2 regions of the Bradyrhizobium sp. USDA 372 genome follow, and region 1 is predicted to be linked to the other one. Evidence: riboswitches for the same ligand, from Rfam matches in the RefSeq annotation. Region 1 holds a riboswitch; the other holds the start of a gene.
What was found. Region 1 has a riboswitch for cobalamin ahead of AB7M16_RS33315 (DUF1636 family protein). Riboswitches for the same ligand answer to the same signal wherever they lie in the genome.

Region 1 (8,747 bases):
CGCGTTGACGATCGCCGCCGCAGGGTGCTGCGCCAGATGCGCGCGCAGCCAGTCGGCAACGCCTGGCGCCTTCAGCGAGGTGACGAACACGCCGTAGGCGTCAAATCCCTTCTCGCGCAGCGCGGCAATCAAGGCGTCGACCGGCCCGGTATCAGCGGCCGTGACATAGGAGCGATAGAACGTCACGAGCGCGTGCGGCTTCCCCTCGCCGCCCGACGGCGCGGCAATGACGCCGCGCGCGGGATCATAGAATCCCATATCGGGCACGGTCATCTCGCCAATGACAGGTCCGGCGTAGAGCCCCGAGGCGAGCGCGAGCTGCGCGATCGCGGCTTGCGCGGCGACCGGACCGCCAGTGTCGCAGAGCACCTTGAGCCGACGCAGCGTCGAGACCGGCAGGGTCGAGTACGCATCCAGCCGCGTGTCGTCGCGGCCGTCCGCCGGCAGCACGGCGAGCACGATGTTGCGCTCTTTCGCGAGTTGCTGGAGCGCCGCGAGCCCGTACGCCCAATAGGATTCCCCCGCCGATCAGGCGCACCAATATGCCGCGCGCCTGCGACAGCGTGCGCTCGATATAGGTGTCGACCGACAGCGGATGACGCAGCTCGGCGAGATTGGCGAGCCGCAGCGACGGCAGGCTGCCTCGGCCGCGCCGCCAGCCGGCCGCAAACGCGGCAAGGTCGGAGTCCGAATACGAGAGCACCACGAGATCGGCCGGGTCCTGGCCGATGTCTCTTGGCGTCGCGGTCTCCTCGAGACCGCGGCTCTCGCGGAAGACGACGTGCATCAGATGCCAGATCCTGAAAGACCAAGTCCTGCCTTGATGGCGGCCTCGTCGATATCGCCGTGCTCGCCGATCACGACGAGCTTGGACTGCCTGTGACCCGCGCCCCATGGCTTGTCGAACTGGTGGCGCACGCGCTCACCGACCGCCTGCAGCAACAGGCGCATCGGCTTGCCCGCGACCGCGATGTAGCCCTTGGCCCGCAGCACGTTCTGCTCGCGCGCCAGCTTCTGCACCGATGCGACCAGCGCCTCGATATCCGCGACCTCCGGAAGGTCGATCACGACGGAGGCGAAATCATCATGCTCGTGCTCTTCCTCGCCGTCATGATGCGAGGGGCGCGCGGCGAGATCGTTCTCGGCCGCCGCACCGAGCCCGAGAATGACGCGCGCATCGATCGCGCCGTCTGTGACCGGCAGCATCGGCACGCGGCGCGGCATCTCGGCGGTGATCGCCGCCTTTGCGGCTTCGATGCCCGCGGTGCCCGCAAGGTCGGCCTTGGTCAGCAGCACGATGTCGGCACAGGCGATCTGGTCTTCGAACACCTCCGACAGCGGCGTCTCGTGATCGAGATTTTCGTCCGCCGCGCGCTGCGCTTCGACCGCAGCCGGATCCGGCGCGAAGCGGCCGGCCGCGACAGCCTCGGCGTCGGCCAGCGCAATCACGCCGTCGACCGTGATGCGCGAGCGGATCTCCGGCCAGTCGAACGCCTTCAACAGCGGCTTCGGCAATGCCAGGCCGGAGGTCTCGATCAGGATGTGATCGGGCCGCACCGGCCGCGCCAGCAATTGCTCCATCGTCGGAATGAAATCATCGGCCACCGTGCAGCAGATGCAGCCATTGGCGAGCTCGACGATGTTCTCCTCCGGGCAGTTCGCATCGGCGCAAGACTTCAGGATCTCGCCATCGACGCCCTCGCTGCCGAACTCGTTGACGAGCACCGCGAGCTTCTTGCCGCCGGCATTGCTGAGCAGATGCTGGATCAGCGTCGTCTTGCCGGAACCGAGGAAACCGGTGACCACCGTAACAGGGACTTTTGCGAGCGAGTTCATTCAGCGGCCTCCGGCACGACGGCAATGGGGGGAATGCGGGCAAGCGACTGCTTGCGGAAGATTTCGGGACGGCTGCGCCAGGGCACGATGCCATCGGGCGCGGCAGCGTAGGCAGCGGCGCCTGCGACCACGTCCTGTGCGTTCGCATCGGACAGGCGACCATAGACATAGGACCAGCGGCCGGGTGCGCTGAGCGCGACCGAGCAGCCCTGGCTGCAGGCCGACAGGCATTCGACGGGAACCACGCTGACGCCCTCCGGCACGCCGGCCTCGAGGATCGCGCCGTGCAGGCGCTTGCCGGGCGTCGTCTCGCCCTCGCCCAGCGTCTGGCCGGCGCGGCAGGTGATGCAGACATGAAGTGTGACGGTCATCGCCTCTTCCAGATAACAGCGGGAGGCGATGAGGCGCACGGACCATTCTCCTGAAGGCCCGCTTCCCCGTCGCGGAACACCCCGTCCGCCGGTCCAAAACTCGTCCGCGCTGGCAGGTCTCCCGGCTTGCGGAGCAGGGTTTTGGCCCTTCGATCCCCGCCTTCCCGATTCCGAAAGGAATCAGTGGCTTCGGGCATCTCTCCGGTCACGGTCGCGGGGGCGGCTGCTGTTTGGATCCAAATCTTGCCGATTCGGACCCTATCGCATTCCCTCTTCGCCTGTCATAGGACAGGAACCAACGCCGGGCCACCATTTGCCGGTGGCCGCCACTTGTCAAGCCGAAGGACCGGGTCCCATGACGTCTGAACCGGATACCCAATCAGCCGAGGATACCGACATCAGGCACGCCCAGAAGATGGCGAAGAAGAAGGCCGCCCGCGACAAGATCATGGCGACCAAGAGCGGCGAAAAGGGCCTGATCATCGTCCATACCGGCGCGGGCAAGGGAAAATCCTCCTCGGCCTTCGGCATGATCGTTCGCTGCGTCGCGCATGGCTTCCCTTGCGCGGTGGTGCAATTCATCAAGGGCGCCTGGGATACCGGCGAACGGCGCCTGCTCACCGGCCATTTCGGCGATCTCTGCCAGTTCCACGCGATGGGCGAAGGCTTCACCTGGGAGACGCAGGACCGTGCCCGCGACATCGCCGCCGCACGCGCCGGCTGGGAGAAAGCCAAGGAGCTGATCCTTGACGCGAACTTGCGTATGGTCGTGCTCGACGAGATCAACATCGCGCTCCGCTACGACTATCTCGACATTGCCGAGGTGGTGGAGTTCCTGACGACGCAGAAGCCGCCGATGACGCATGTCGTGCTCACCGGGCGCAACGCCAAGGACGAGCTGATCGAGATCGCCGACCTCGTCACCGAGATGACGCTGGTCAAGCATCCGTTCCGTTCCGGCATCAAGGCGCAGGCCGGCGTCGAGTTCTGAAGGCACGATGGCACGCGCATTGATGATCCAGGGGGCCGGCTCGGACGTGGGCAAATCGCTCATCGTCGCCGGCCTCGCGCGCGCCTTCACGCGCCGTGGTCTGCGGGTGCTGCCGTTCAAGCCGCAGAACATGTCGAACAACGCCGCCGTCACCGTCGATGGCGGCGAGATCGGCCGCGCCCAGGCGCTTCAAGCGCTTGCCGCCGGCGTCGAGCCGCACACCGACATGAACCCGGTGCTGCTCAAGCCCGAGACCGACGTCGGCGCGCAAGTCGTGGTCCATGGCAAGCGCATCGCGACCGCACGCGCGCGCGAATACGCGGCGATGAAGCCGTCGCTGATGGGCGCGGTGCTGGCGAGCTTTGAACGGCTGAAGGCGCGGGCCGATCTGGTGCTGGTCGAGGGCGCCGGCAGTCCGGCCGAGGTGAATTTGCGCAAGTCCGACATCGCCAATATGGGCTTTGCCCGCAAGGCGGATGTGCCGGTCGTGCTGGTGGGCGACATCGATCGCGGCGGTGTCATTGCCCAACTGGTGGGCATCAAGACGGTGATCGATCCCGACGATGCCGCGATGATCTCCGGCTTCGTCATCAACAAGTTCCGCGGCGATCCCACGCTGTTCGACGACGGTTACAGGCTGATCGAAGCGAAGACCGCCTGGCGCGGCCTCGGCGTGCTGTCCTGGTTCGCGCGCGCCGGCGAGCTGCCGGCCGAGGATGCGCTCGGCCTGCGCGACGCACGCAAGCCCGGTCAATGCAAGATCGCCTGTCTCGCACTGTCGCGGATCGCCAATTTCGACGATCTCGACCCGCTCAAGCTCGAGCCAGGCGTCGATCTCGTGATGGTGCGCCCAGGCGAGGCAATCCCGGGCGACGTGCGCCTCGTTATCATCCCCGGCTCCAAATCCACCCGCGGCGACCTCGCCTTCCTGCGCGCGCAAGGCTGGGACATCGATCTCCTCGCGCATCACCGCAGGGGCGGCCATGTGCTCGGCCTCTGCGGTGGCTATCAGATGCTGGGCCGCAGCGTCGCCGATCCCGAGGGCATCGAGGGACCTGCGGGCGACACGCCGGGCCTCGGGCTTCTCGATGTCGAGACGGTGATGAGCCCGCAGAAAACGCTGACGCGCGTTGCGGCCGTACATGCCGCGACGGATCAGCCGATCCAGGCCTACGAGATTCACATCGGCCGCACCGACGGCCCGGATCGCGCCCGCCCCTTCGCGAAGTTGGGCGGCGAGCCCGAAGGCGCCATCTCGCGCGACGGACGCGTGCAGGGCAGCTATCTGCACGGCCTGTTCACGTCGGATGATTTCCGCAAGGCATACCTCGCCAAGCTCGACATTCCCGCAGGCGAGGAACCCTATCACGACCGGGTCGAAAGCGCGCTCGAGGCGCTGGCCGATCACATCGAAGTCCACCTCGACGTCGAAGGCCTGCTCGCACTAGCGCGCTAGGGCCTCGGCCAGGCGCGTCCATTCGGCTTCCCTGCCGGGAAGCCCGAGGCGCAGCCATGTGGGCTGTTGCGCGAAGACACGGGACCAGATGTGGGCGCGCGCGAGCCTCTCTTGCGCGGTCTGCGCGTCAGGCGTTTCGTACAAGCGGAACAGCGGTGTGCCGCCGATCAGCCGCCAGCCTTTCGAATGCGCCATCGCGTCGAGACGACGACAGTCGCGCGCGAGCCGCGCCGACGTCGCCTCGGCCCAGGCCTTATCGCGCAAGGCTCGGCAGCCGATTTCGATCGCCGCGCCTGAAACAGGCCATGGGCCCGACATCGCGGCAAGCCTGTCGATATCGGCGGCATCACCGATTGCGAAGCCGAGCCGCAGGCCGGCCAACCCATAAAACTTTCCAAAGGACCGCAGCACCAATAGTCCCGGCCGATCCGCGTCGGGCGCAAGCGACAATTGCGGATCGGCATCGGCAAAGCTCTCGTCGATGACGAGGTGGCCGACGCGCCGGAGCAATGCCAGCAAGTCCTTCGGCGCATGACGTCGACCGTCGGGATTGTTGGGATTGACCACGATGGCGAGGTCCGCACCCGCGAGCGCATCGAGCTCCGCAGCCTCCTGGACATCCCAGCCCGCGGCCGACAGCACCCCGGCATATTCGTTGTAGGTCGGTGCGAGGATGCGCGCGCGCCCTGGCACCGCAAGCTGCGGCAGCAATTGGATGGCGGCCTGTGCACCGCCCATCGCAACGACCGGGGCGCTCGTGCGATAGGCCTGCAGGCCGGCCCGATGCAGGGCCTCGATCTCGGCACGCGAGGGCAGCGCGCTCCACGCGCGCGCGCTCACCTCGCCCACGGGATATGGCAAGCGGTTGATGCCCGTCGACAGGTCGATCCAATCCTCCGCGCGTCCGCCAAAACGCTGCTGGGCCAGGTCCAGATTTCCGCCGTGCTCACGCATGCCCCGTTCTTTCACGCGAAGGCCAGGATCGCAAGCAGGCCTGCGACCAGCGACATGGCACGACGGTAGACGGTCAGCGCCTCCGCAATGTCGGCGGCGCGCGGATCGCGCGCGCCTTCGTTCAGCCAAGGCTCGTCGGTCGCAGTGCCGTGATAGATGCGGGGACCGCTGAGCCGCACACCCAGTCCGCCCGCCATCGCCGCTTCCGGCCAGCCGGCATTGGGCGAGCGATGCCGGCGCGCATCGCGCGTCATGCAGGCCAATGCCTCCGACCGCTGCGGTGCCAGCAGCACGAACAGGAATCCGGTGAGCCGCGCCGGGATGAAATTGACGACATCGTCGATGCGCGCCGCCACCCAGCCAAAGGCTTCGTACCGTTCGCTGCGATGGCCGATCATGGAATCCAGCGTGTTGATGGCCTTGTAGCCGAGGATACCGGGCAAGCCGAACAGCGCGCCCCAGAACACCGGCGCGATGATGCCGTCGGAGGCATTTTCGGCAAGGCTCTCGATCGCCGCGCGCGCGATGCCGGCTTCATCGAGCGCTGCGGGATCGCGGCCGACGATGCGTGAGACCGCTTCGCGCGCGGCGGCGACGTCGCCGGCCAGCAAGGGCGTGGCGACGGCAGCCACATGATCTTGCAGCGAGCGCAGCGCGACCAATGGCCAGGCAAGGATGCCAATCAGCACGATCTGGATCCAGCCCGAAGGCAACAGCGATTGAAGCGCCCAACCGAGCGCAGCGGAGAGCGCGATCACCGCAAGCGCGCCGGCGACGCCGGCGGCTCGACGCAATGCCGGCGGATCGGACGCGCGATTCCAGGCGGTGTCGATGGCAGCAATCAGCCGGCCGAGCCAGGTGACGGGATGGCCGATCCGCGCGAACAGCCATGCCGGCCAGCCCAGAAGGGCATCCACCGCCATCGCCACCACCATCGCGCCCGCAAAGTCCACATCGGTCTCCTGTCCCGCCCCTGTTGCGCAAGACGGCGGCCGAGCGCAAGCCCCTCGCCCCCTGATTTCGGCTTTGTCTTTGGCCGCGTTTGATGATTAGTGCTCATCGCAGGAGACCTTCATGGCCGTCATTCTGATCACCGGCGGGGCGCGATCGGGCAAGAGCACCCGGGCGGAAGCGCGCGCGCGCAGCTTTGCCGGCCAGCCCGTCTACATCGCGACGGCCGAGGCGCTCGACGGCGAAATGCAGGAACGCATTGCAAGACACCGCGCGCGCCGCGGAACCGATTGGATCGAGCGCGAGGTGCCGCTCGATCTCGTGCCCGCGCTGCTCGCAACCGATGGCGGCGGCGCAAGGCTGGTGGATTGCCTGACACTCTGGCTTTCCAACCTGATGCATGCCGGGCGCAACTGGGAGCACGAGGTGAACGCGCTTGCCGCGACCCTCTTCAATCTCAAGAGCCCGGTCGTCCTCGTCACCAACGAGGTCGGCCTCGGCATCGTGCCCGACAATGCGCTGGCGCGCAGCTTCCGCGATGCCGCCGGGATCATGAACCAGATCATTGCCGGTGTCGCCGACGAGGTCGAGTTCGTCGTCGCCGGCCTGCCGATGAAGCTGAAATGATCCCGCGCGCCGAACTGCTCAAAGACATCGTCGCCGATCTCAGGATGGCGACATCGTTCGTGACGATTCTCCCGGTGGCATCCTCGAAGCCTGCCGATGATGGCGCGATCGCGCGCGCGACTTGGGCGCTGCCCGTCGCGGGACTGCTGGTCGGGCTCGCTGGCGCCCTCACTTACAAGATCGCCATTCGATTCGGACTGACGCCGAGCCTTGCCGCTTTGCTCGTGCTGGCCACGACTGCCCTCATCACCGGCGCGCTGCACGAGGACGGACTGGCCGACACCGCGGACGGACTTGGCGGCGGCCGCACGCGCGAGCGCAAGCTCGAGATCATGCGCGACAGCCGGATCGGGACCTATGGCGTCTGCGCACTGATCCTGTCGTTCGGCCTGCGCTGGAGCGCGCTTGCGACGATCGCAAATCCGTGGGCCGTCACGCTCGCGCTGTGCGCGGCGCACGTTGCCGCCCGCGCCGGCGTGCCGGCCTTCATGTCGCTGGTCCCGCCGGCGCGGCCTGACGGTTTATCGGCCGGCGCCGGGGCGCCGCCCGGCCGCAGCGTGGCCATCGCCTTCGCGCTTGGAACGCTCGCGCTTGCCCTGGCGTTGGGGCCGGGCAAGGCGCTGGTCGGCCTAATCCTGCTATCGCTGGCCGGCCTGATGCTGGCGCGGCTTGCCATCCGCCAGATCGGCGGGCAGACCGGCGATATTCTCGGCGCGTTCGAGCAGACGGGCGAGATCCTGATCCTGCTGGTGGCCGCGTCCTTCCAGATGGGGCGATGACCTCATGGTCGAGTTCGACGATACCTTCCGCCAGCACCTGCGCGAGCTGTTCGTGTGGCGCCGCGACGTGCGCCGCTTCCGCAGCGATCCGCTGCCGGAGGGTGCCATCGATCGCCTGATCGAGACCGCTTGCCTGTCGCCTTCGGTCGGCCTCAGCCAGCCCTGGCGCTTCGTCGTCGTCAACGATGCCACGCGGCGCCGGGCGGTCGCCGACGATTTCAAGGCGTGCAACACCGACGCGCTGAACTGCTATTCCGGCGAACGCGCGGCCCGCTACGCCACGCTGAAGCTGTCGGGCCTCGAACAGGCCCCCGGCCACCTCGCCGTGTTTGCCGACAAGGCCAGCGACATCGGCCACGGCCTCGGGCGCGCGACCATGCCGGAGACGACCGAATATTCCGTGGTCGCCGCCATCACCGCGATGTGGCTCGCCGCCCGCGCCGAGAGCATCGGCATCGGCTGGGTCTCGATCCTCAATCCGGATCGCATTCACGCCATCCTCGATGTGCCTGAAACCTGGAAATTCATCGCCTATCTCTGTGTCGGCTATCCGGAAGCCGAATGTGACCAGCCCGAGCTGGAGCAGGCGAAATGGGAGCACCGGCGCGGCGCGGAGGAGTTTACGCTGCTGCGCTAAGCGGATCGCGCCCCGGGCAGAGACCAGCAGTCGATCCATCCTCCGTCATTGCGAGCGAAGCGAAGCAATCCAGAATCTCTCCGCAGAAAGGGGCTGGATTGCTTCGTCGCAAGGGCTCCTCGCAATGACGGTGGTGAGAGAGTGG
Region 2 (8,747 bases), 1.7 Mb from region 1:
AGCGCGAGATCAGTTTAGTCGACCGTCTCGACCACGCTGATGTGCATGAAGAGGCCAGATTCTCCATCCCTCAGGTTTAAATCAAGCCAGTATCCCTAGCCGCGTTGAACAACTTCGCAATACCCATTACAACGCCACTGTTTCAAATGTGAACTTCGAGATCTAGTTGAGTACATCACGATCAGCAAGGGGTTGAGCGGCTGGCGGTCACCCCGGCAGCAATTTACGTGGGCTCAATCGCTTGCCGTGGGGCGCTTTCTGCCCGCGTTCGTTCCCAGCTGCGAAGTCAAAGGGGCGGTTGCTCGGCTTTCGGCTGTTGCGCGGTCTCTCGCTCAACCTACGCCTGCACACTACGCCGATCTAACTGTTCGAGCGTCTCAAGATATTCCCTTCCCTCCTCGGTGAGCATCCAGCATCCGGCCTCCCGCATCAGCTTTGGCCGAAAATACCGAGTTGGGGCGCGCGGCCTGCGATGCGCTTCATACGAGCCGGCCACTCCGGGCCGCTGCTATACAGATATCCAATGCTGCTTAACGACTTCGATGCTCGCCCGGTCGTGCGGCTGGCCGGCAAGTATCTTCAGTATAGACAGCTGAAAACTCACGCGCACGCCATTGACTCATGCAAGAGCCCGATAACGCCTATTTTGCGGTAAGCTCCAGAGGCGTGCCCCGCTTTCAAAAGAAAGTTTCCTCCTTAAGCCCAATGCGCGACACCCGCCTGCTGTCGCCGCGGTAAGCAACGCTTTCTACGGCATCGGCCACATCCTGCCCGAAGTTTCCGAAGAACGGTTCAGCATCAGATAGCTGCGTTGACTAGGAGTGTGACGAGGTCTCAACTGCCGCTTGGACCGGTACGAGATCAAACGACGTTGGTGGTAACCAAGCTGTTGTACATCTTGACGAATGACGTCGCTCACGGAACGAAACGCCCGCTTCTTTCTCCTCCAATTGCCGTCTAATCCCGCGGGGATTCCAAAGCCTGTCGGGACGACCAAAAGATCGTGTCTTCGGTTCAAATAGATATCGAACATGTGGTGTCTCTTGTCGCACGAGCGTAGATCGACCGTTCATCGGTTTGGTGACATCGAAGCAACAGTCTCCCTTAAAGTCACTGGACGACCAAATGACATTCGAAAGCTCCCGTCCTGATACGTCAAGACCGTCACGGGCACGATGGTCCCGCAAGATGTGGGCGTGTTCACGCCCCAACTTGCGGTCCGCTGAGAGGCGCACTCGACGATCGTCGGACTGAAACGTGGCGAGAGTACATCTAGTTGACTCAGCTGCTTTGCGGCTCTGCGGAGCCTACGCTCCAAGTTTTGGGTTCTGGCAACTAGTTGATGCGGCATAACCTTGACCAGTCCTAGCGAGCACATCCTCCCCAGCTTTCAGGCTCCCAAAGCAATGGGTTTACCAGCCGCCGCCTTGGGAAGCAGACGATTACGTTTATCGCCGATACTAGTTGAAGTAATCCTTCGACCCGTCTTCGCGGGCCGTGTCGAGAGTAAAGCAATGGCGCCCCCGATAAAGATCCACCTATGGCGGTGCCGAGCCGGGACGACCTGAACGCGACTATGTTCCAGGATCCGGGCCAGTTCGGGGCAGGCGTCGTTTACCAAAACGACGTCAGGAGAGACCGAAAGGACGTTGATATCTATGTAAAGACTGGACAACAGCAGATCGTCATCCTCGTAAGCTGGGGAATTACTTTTGAGTGGTTCGGGCGCGACTATCAGTTGCGCATTGCTTCTGGCAAGCAATCGGTCACCTCGCAAGACCGCACGAGCAAAAAGTCATCGGTCGATGCACGGTCGCGTTAAGCTCCCGCAACGTGTTCACACAATTCCTTCGACGTCCTCGTTCAGTTCGTCGAGATAGCGGTTCTTGATCCGGTGGCGGACCCGTGCACCAGCTTGCGTAGCTGCTGCCGCCGACGAGAACGCGGATAATACCACGCCGAGCGAAGCTTAAGATTGATATAAAGGAATAGATCGCAAGAGAGTTCGCGATCGTGAGCCGCATGATTGGTGGCCGCACCCACCACGACTTCCTTCAATCTCGACCACTCGTCGTACCGAATTTAAGGTCACGCTTACCCCATATTGGCCGTGCCTTCAGATTCCATAGACCGACTGCCGATCTGTGCCGATTGTGTAAGTGGAGCGTCTGCCATAGTAAGGCTACCGCACGGAATGGCAGCGGCCGGAAGTAAGCTTGATCCGGAGCGCCGCCGCCAAGGCTCGAAGGCGGACGCCGGCCATTGTAGAAGGCGAGGTATCGTCCGATCGAGACGCGGGCGTCGGACACAGTCTCATAGGCATGCTCGACGAGCACGTTGTCGCGCCGGGCAAGCAAGCCGTCCATTCTGGTGGCGATGCCATGACAGGCGAGCACGCCGGTGAACCTCGCGCCCGTGAACTACGAGCCTTGTTCGGCGCTGAAGAAGTCCCGCTTCCGTGGAACATTCAGGAAGTGCGAAACCCTTGCTTGCTCATGAGAGCTCGTCCTGGCGGGATGCTCGAAAGGCTGATGTGGACGGATTAGCTAATGCAGGTGGGGTTCGAAGCTCCAACACATCGGCGAAGATTGTCCACTCGCGGACACTCTTTTGCTTGCAAAAATCAGTCTCCGCCTGCTGAGCAGCAGCACTCAGGGAGGCGGCATCGACCTTGAATGCTGCCTGGCACGCACGATGCTCGCCGCCAGTATCGTCACAAACGGTCTTAATAAACCGAACATTAAATGAAGGCATGCCCCTCTCTTCCCGTGGTTCGCTTATCCACTATTCTGCCATTCGCACCGAGAGTATTTGATCTGCCTCAAGCAGCACCCCAAGAGGTCTGTCTGCTCCTCCGAAGATAGATCCAGATGTAACAGCGCGGCGCGCGAGCCGCTTGTTGTCGCGAAGAATAGCGACGGCCTGTCTGTCCTACCTGCGGTATCGCACGACCGTTTGAGCCGAGGGGCAGCGCCTCTCAGGAGCCTCATGCCGCCGACCGGCAAAATCAAGTCTTTGATCGAGGATTGTCTCGCAGAGACGATCGAGGGCAACATGCACTTACGCGCAGGAGATCGTGCGGCAATCAGGCAAGGAACCCCGATCTTGCACCCGACGGTCCCCCGCAGCCGGCACAGCAAAGCCGATCATAAGGCTTGTCGCAGCCGACGTTTCGACGAGCCCAGGTTCGGATTTCAGTGCCAAACCCTAAGGGTGGATCAGCCTCGGCAAGGCTACCGACAATGAAAGGCGAACAATCGTTTGACCATCCGCGTGCACGGAGCAATGAGGAAAAATGCTGCCGTAGCCCATGAAGCGTGAGTTGCGCCTCAAATCAACACGCTGGCGTGTTGCAGAGAGCGCCAGGCCCTGGCGGACGCCCGAGTTCGGACATGTCGACTGCCAACGCGAGCGTCTGCGGCACGTAGCGACCGCTCGAGCTCAACCACTCCCGGACGGACCAGCCTTTTGACCCGCATCAATGCTGCGGCGGCTGCGTCCTAATAGAAGTGATCTTCTAGTAAGGTCAGACGCATGGCGGAAAGAACGACTTGAGCCTATGATGCCTTCATGTCCGGCTACCAGCGATCACTTTTTAGGACTCCTTCCGGGCGCAGCCGAGCCGCGGGTCAATGACCTGCACATGATAAGTTGCGCCGCTTGCGATGGCGTCTACTTTATCGACCTGCGGACAAGCCCGATTATGGGCTCGGAGCGAAGCTACGTCCATCCTAATGGTGTCAACCGAATTCTTCGCGCTCTCGCTGGAGCGCGTGCTACGCGCGCGAGAGCGCGGCTGAGGTCGCCTGCACACCCACGCGATGACGCTGCAGAACACGGAGATGTCTCACCAACAAGAGACGTGACATGACAGAAAGCCGGACCATTTACCCCGCTCCGGGCCGGATTGCCGGAGCTGCAGACCAGTTTAGTTCGTGCAGAACAGTTACAAATACCAACAGCCGAGGTATTGAGCTGACCCAGATCGATTTGACGGAAGCTCAGGCCTTGTTTCCCGGCAGAAATCCAAATATTTCGGTTCGCGAGCGGATCGTGTTCCGTACCAACGATGCCACGGCCGATTGCCCTCTGCCGCGGGCTCACGCCATAGAGACCGCGCGCCGTCCGGTCGAGTCGGGCAGAGCCTGTTCGCGCGGAAGCCAAGCGATGTTCGTAATGTTCACAAGGTTGTCTGCATTTGTCAGCTGGCAGCGATGAACTTCGTCCAGGATCCAGTGGCGATTCGATCTGGGAGCGGCTCGAAATCACGCCGCCCTTCGATCAGGATCTGGAGATTGCCGTGATCGAGGGCAATTCAATTCACCGGGTGATCTTTCCTTGTCGCCGGGTGTTCGGCGGATGGATCAACGCGAATACCGGAGAGCACGTCGCCGTGCAGCCGACGCATTGGCGTATCTGGCCCGGATAGCGGCGGCGATCCTGCAAAATAGATTGGCGTGAGTTGAGGCAGGAACTGGCTTCGGCGTCCTCTCGTCGGACACTATGTAGAGTTCATCGCATGAGAGCGCCTGACGGGAAACATGTCCGAGCGGGACCGATTATGGTGGGGGCGTGCGGTGACCGTCCGGCATCACTCCTCGCATTGCTGTCGCAACCGTTCCTAATGTACTCGCGAGCGACACACCTCTGTGTAGATTCTGAATCTCAAACCAACGATCGCTTACCACGTCATAATGAGCTACGATAAACGTGTCGATATGAGTCCATATTTTCGGCGAATGTTCTCACCTTGATGAACCGTCGGCTATTCTCTCTCGGCCAAGTAGCGCGACGCGTCTGCGTCGTTCCTCCGGGTGCACCTCGTTCGGACCACCAAGCCGGGCTAGGCATTTTTGTTGGCCCAAGGCTTGCTCGAGATTGTGGAGAACGCAAATGAGCACAAGCGAATTCGCTTGGTCGAGAACAGACCCGAGCGCGGGATCAATGGTTTTGCGGATCGGATGCTGCACGCAGTTCGCGGGCGGTAACGACCATGTTGGTTAGGGCAGGCCGAACCTCCTCCCAATTGCGAGTTTTTAGGCCGCAGTCCGGATTGACCCAGAGCTGCGATTCCTGCAAACGCGTCCGAGCCAGCACCATCAGCTCCTTCATTTCGCCCACCTCCGGAACGCGTGGAGAGTGGATGTCGTACACGCCCGGTCCGATTTGATTTGGATATTCGTACTTGCTGAATGCGTCCAGTAGCTCCATTTTCGACCGCGACGTTTCGATCGAAATGACATCCGCATCCATTGCAGCGATTGCACCGATGATGTCGTTAAACTCCGAGTAGCACATGTGTGTATGGATTTGCGTTTGATCGGCAACGCCCGATGAGCAAATGCGGAAGCAATCTCCCGCCCAATCGAGATATGCCTTCCACGCCGATCGGCGCAATGGCAATCCTTCCCGGAGTGCAGCTTCGTCGATCTGGATCATGGCTGCACCGGCATTCTCGAGATCGCGGACTTCGTCGCGGATCGCGAGCGCAAGCTGGCGGCAGACCTCGCTTCTAGGAATGTCATCGCGAACAAACGACCAGTTCAGGATCGTGACCGGTCCGGTCAAGATCGCCTTCATTGGCTTGCTAGTTAGTGATTGCGCGTAGCGCCACCAGTCCACAGTGATCGGCTTCGACCGCACTACATCGCCAAACAGGATCGGAGGCCTGACGCAGCGCGAACCATAAGACTGTACCCATCCATTCCTGGTAAATAGGAAGCCGGCGAGTTGCTCGCCAAAGTACTGCACCATGTCATTGCGCTCAAATTCGCCGTGCACGAGGACGTCAAGACCGATGTCCTCCTGCCAACGTACGGCGCGGGCTATCTCTTCCTTGATAAACTCGTCGTATTGTTCGTCGCTCATCGCACCTCGCGCATGCGCCGCACGAGCATTTCGGACTTCTGTGGTCTGCGGAAACGATCCGATTGTCGTGGTGGGAAACGTTGGTAGTCCAAAGCGTTCCCTTTGGATCTCGGAACGACGGACAAATGGGCTGGCGCGCCGGCGCATTGTCTGGTCGATCGCCCTCATCCTCACAGCGACATTGGTATCATGGATCTTGGGCGAAGTCCGCCGGGCAGTCGCAGCGCATTCCGAATCGGCGAGAGCGAGCTCGACATTCTGGTCGCCAGCGAGTGCTCGCGCCAGGATCGCAAGCTCACGCATCTTCTGAACCGAGAAAGCAAGCCAGCTCTTGACGTCGGACGTGAGCCCGGTCTCGAGTTCAACGTCCACTGGCACATGAAGCAGCGAGCAGGATGGGGCGAGCTGTACACGGTGCTTGCCGAGCTTCGCAATCGCGGGCTCCATCCGCTGACGGAGCGACGACAAGTTCGACCGCCATACATTCCGGCCGTCGATGACCCCGAGCGACATGACGAGGTCACTTCGGCCGACAGCGATGACCTGATCCAACAACTCTGGCGCTCGGACCAGATCGAGGTGCAGACCGGAAACCGGGAGGCTCAATGCGGTATCCAGATTGTGGCCTAGCTCGCCGAAATAGCTGGCAACCATGATTTTGATAGCCGGTCCCTCCTTTGCGAACCGGTTATAGGCATGTAGCAATGATTTTCGCGCCGCCTCATCCAGATCAAGGGCCAGGCAGGGCTCGTCAAATTGAACCCAACTTGCCCCTCGTTCGGCCAATTCATGCAGAACCTCGATATAGACCGGTATTAGATCATCGAGTAGGGAGAGGGGCTGGAACGCGCTATCGGCACTCTTGCCGAGCTTTAGGAATGTGATCGGCCCGATCAGGACAGGGCGGGTCTGAAAGCCAAGAGCCTTTGCTTCCTCATACTCTTCAATGGGTTTGCGAGAGCAAAGTCTGAACGCTTGTCCCTTGTAAAACTCGGGAACCATGTAATGGTAGTTGGTGTCAAACCACTTAGTCATTTCCTGCGCGGGTGCGCCAGACCTCCGCGGCCCCAGACCGCAACTCGCATCCTGGTCGTCGCATTGTGATCCGCGAGCCATGGCGAAGTACGTCTTGAGGGAAACGTATTCTCGTTTCGAGGCGTAGATCTCCGGGATAGCACCAACCATGACACTTGTATCGAGCACCTGATCATACAGCGAGAAGTCATTCGACGGAATGATCGTAACGCCGAGAGACTTCTGACGGGCCCAGTTCGCTGCGCGCAGACCGGATGCGTCCTCGAGCAATTGCTGTTCGCTGATCTTTCCCGCCCAGTAGCTTTCAAGAGCGAATTTGAGCTCACGCCTTGGACCGATGCGTGGCGTACCGAGCGTAGCAACCGGAAGAGAGAGAAGAGACATAGTGTAAACCCCTGTTGGGGACAGAGGCCATGGCGGACGCAGGCAGAGGAAGTCGCGCGCGCGACGGCTGCTTGGCGCACCACCGAGACACCCCGCCCGTGGACCAATCTATCGTCGGGGCAGGTCTCCTGGCTCGCTGGTCGTCGCTGCTGTCCGGCCTTCCCGAAGCCGTGCGGGCTTCAGTGACATCGTTGGACAGTAGCTCGCAGCTCACAGTTGCGGGGGCAGCGCCGGCATTTGGACCGGCTTCCCTCTTAGCTCCGGATCAAGCGGGATTCGGAGAACCTCGACGAGTTCGATTATCGGCAGGAGGACTCTTCCGTCAACCTCTCAGATTTTGTGGCACGCTAATCTGAGACATCTAGTAGGCGAATGACCGTGCATCTCTATGATTCTCTAAACAGAGCTGTCGCAATCAGAGATGTCCTTGTCTCAGATGTGGGAGTGAGACTCGGAGCTGCCTTGAGGCGACGCCGCCCGCCCCATCAATGAAAGGGACAAAACCAGCCCGCGCGGCGGCGATTACCGCCGTTTCGAGCAGAATGCATTCGATGCGGCTTCCGACTTCCAGCGGTTCGCCCAGCACATCCGCTGGCCAGCTATTTTCTCGACTAGAGGATCCCCATTGAACACGTCAAGGCAGGCGGCGCAATCTAGCCACATACGCGGCGAGCAGGTTGATTTTCGTGCCAGCCAGACTTCAAAGTTCGTCGATTAAGTCGGCTTCGTATCGCCAGCCATCATGTAGGCCGAACGCCGACGGGCAACTATAGCGAACCACACGGTTCAATGACGGCAAACGCACTCCCGATTCTCATCAGGCACTTGGCATCGAGCTACGGCCGATACACTGAATGGAAACATCGAACCGTGCGCAGGTCGGAAAGTGGACAAGAGGGACATAAAACCCATGCAAATCTCTGCCTGCTGCCTGGCACGAAGAATGCAAGCCCCTCGACATGCCCAGTCTCTTCTGCTTGGGGTTGTCCAGCTCAGCCAATTGACGCTGTCGCTGGCTAGGGAAGTTAGGGGCGCGTGACATAGAGGGGAGCGCCTGCCCGCGTGGGACAGCCGCGGGTGCCCCGTCGCGTCTCCGTAAACTTCTTGCGCTCGCTCATAGCAGGTTCAAGGTTACCGCTTTGAAAGATGTATGGATGAAACGCGATAGGCGGAGGATTATGAAGAGAATGTCGGGAAGACCCGCGCTATGGCTTCGCCTGGGCGGACTTTTAATCTGCCTAGGCTGGCCGGCTGCCATGAGCAACACTATTCGCGCCAGCGACAACCCCCTTGTCGAAAGACTTAAGTCAACTTGGCGAGCGCAAGATGGTGAGACGATAGAACAAATCATCTCGAATGTCTCGAAGGTGGCACAGTTCGTCCCTCAGATGTGGGGGGTCGCTGAACTCGGCGAAAGCGACCATGTTTTCGTTTCGTGGACCAGGCACCGAGACAACAAA

Region 2: linked by a shared signal. The riboswitch ahead of metE (5-methyltetrahydropteroyltriglutamate--homocysteine S-methyltransferase) and the one ahead of AB7M16_RS33315 (DUF1636 family protein) in region 1 are both predicted to bind cobalamin.

Annotation. Positions count from the first base shown of each region.
Region 1 covers NZ_JBRJHR010000001.1:7,150,079-7,158,825, reverse strand. The annotation lists partial or broken gene cobN (cobaltochelatase subunit CobN) at 1-787, opposite strand, end outside; gene cobW (cobalamin biosynthesis protein CobW) at 787-1,836, opposite strand; gene AB7M16_RS33315 (DUF1636 family protein) at 1,833-2,207, opposite strand; cobalamin riboswitch at 2,302-2,522, opposite strand; gene cobO (cob(I)yrinic acid a,c-diamide adenosyltransferase) at 2,563-3,198, shown strand; gene AB7M16_RS33305 (cobyric acid synthase) at 3,206-4,654, shown strand; gene cobD (threonine-phosphate decarboxylase CobD) at 4,643-5,608, opposite strand; gene cbiB (adenosylcobinamide-phosphate synthase CbiB) at 5,620-6,561, opposite strand; gene cobU (bifunctional adenosylcobinamide kinase/adenosylcobinamide-phosphate guanylyltransferase) at 6,683-7,186, shown strand; gene cobS (adenosylcobinamide-GDP ribazoletransferase) at 7,183-7,965, shown strand; gene bluB (5,6-dimethylbenzimidazole synthase) at 7,970-8,602, shown strand.
Region 2 covers NZ_JBRJHR010000001.1:5,495,162-5,503,908, reverse strand. The annotation lists gene AB7M16_RS25720 (hypothetical protein) at 1,541-1,822, shown strand; partial or broken gene AB7M16_RS25715 (IS3 family transposase) at 2,181-2,456, opposite strand; gene AB7M16_RS25710 (hypothetical protein) at 2,494-2,754, opposite strand; gene AB7M16_RS25705 (hypothetical protein) at 4,199-4,429, shown strand; gene metE (5-methyltetrahydropteroyltriglutamate--homocysteine S-methyltransferase) at 4,942-7,287, opposite strand; cobalamin riboswitch at 7,389-7,591, opposite strand; gene AB7M16_RS25695 (nodulate formation efficiency C protein) at 8,544-8,747, shown strand, end outside.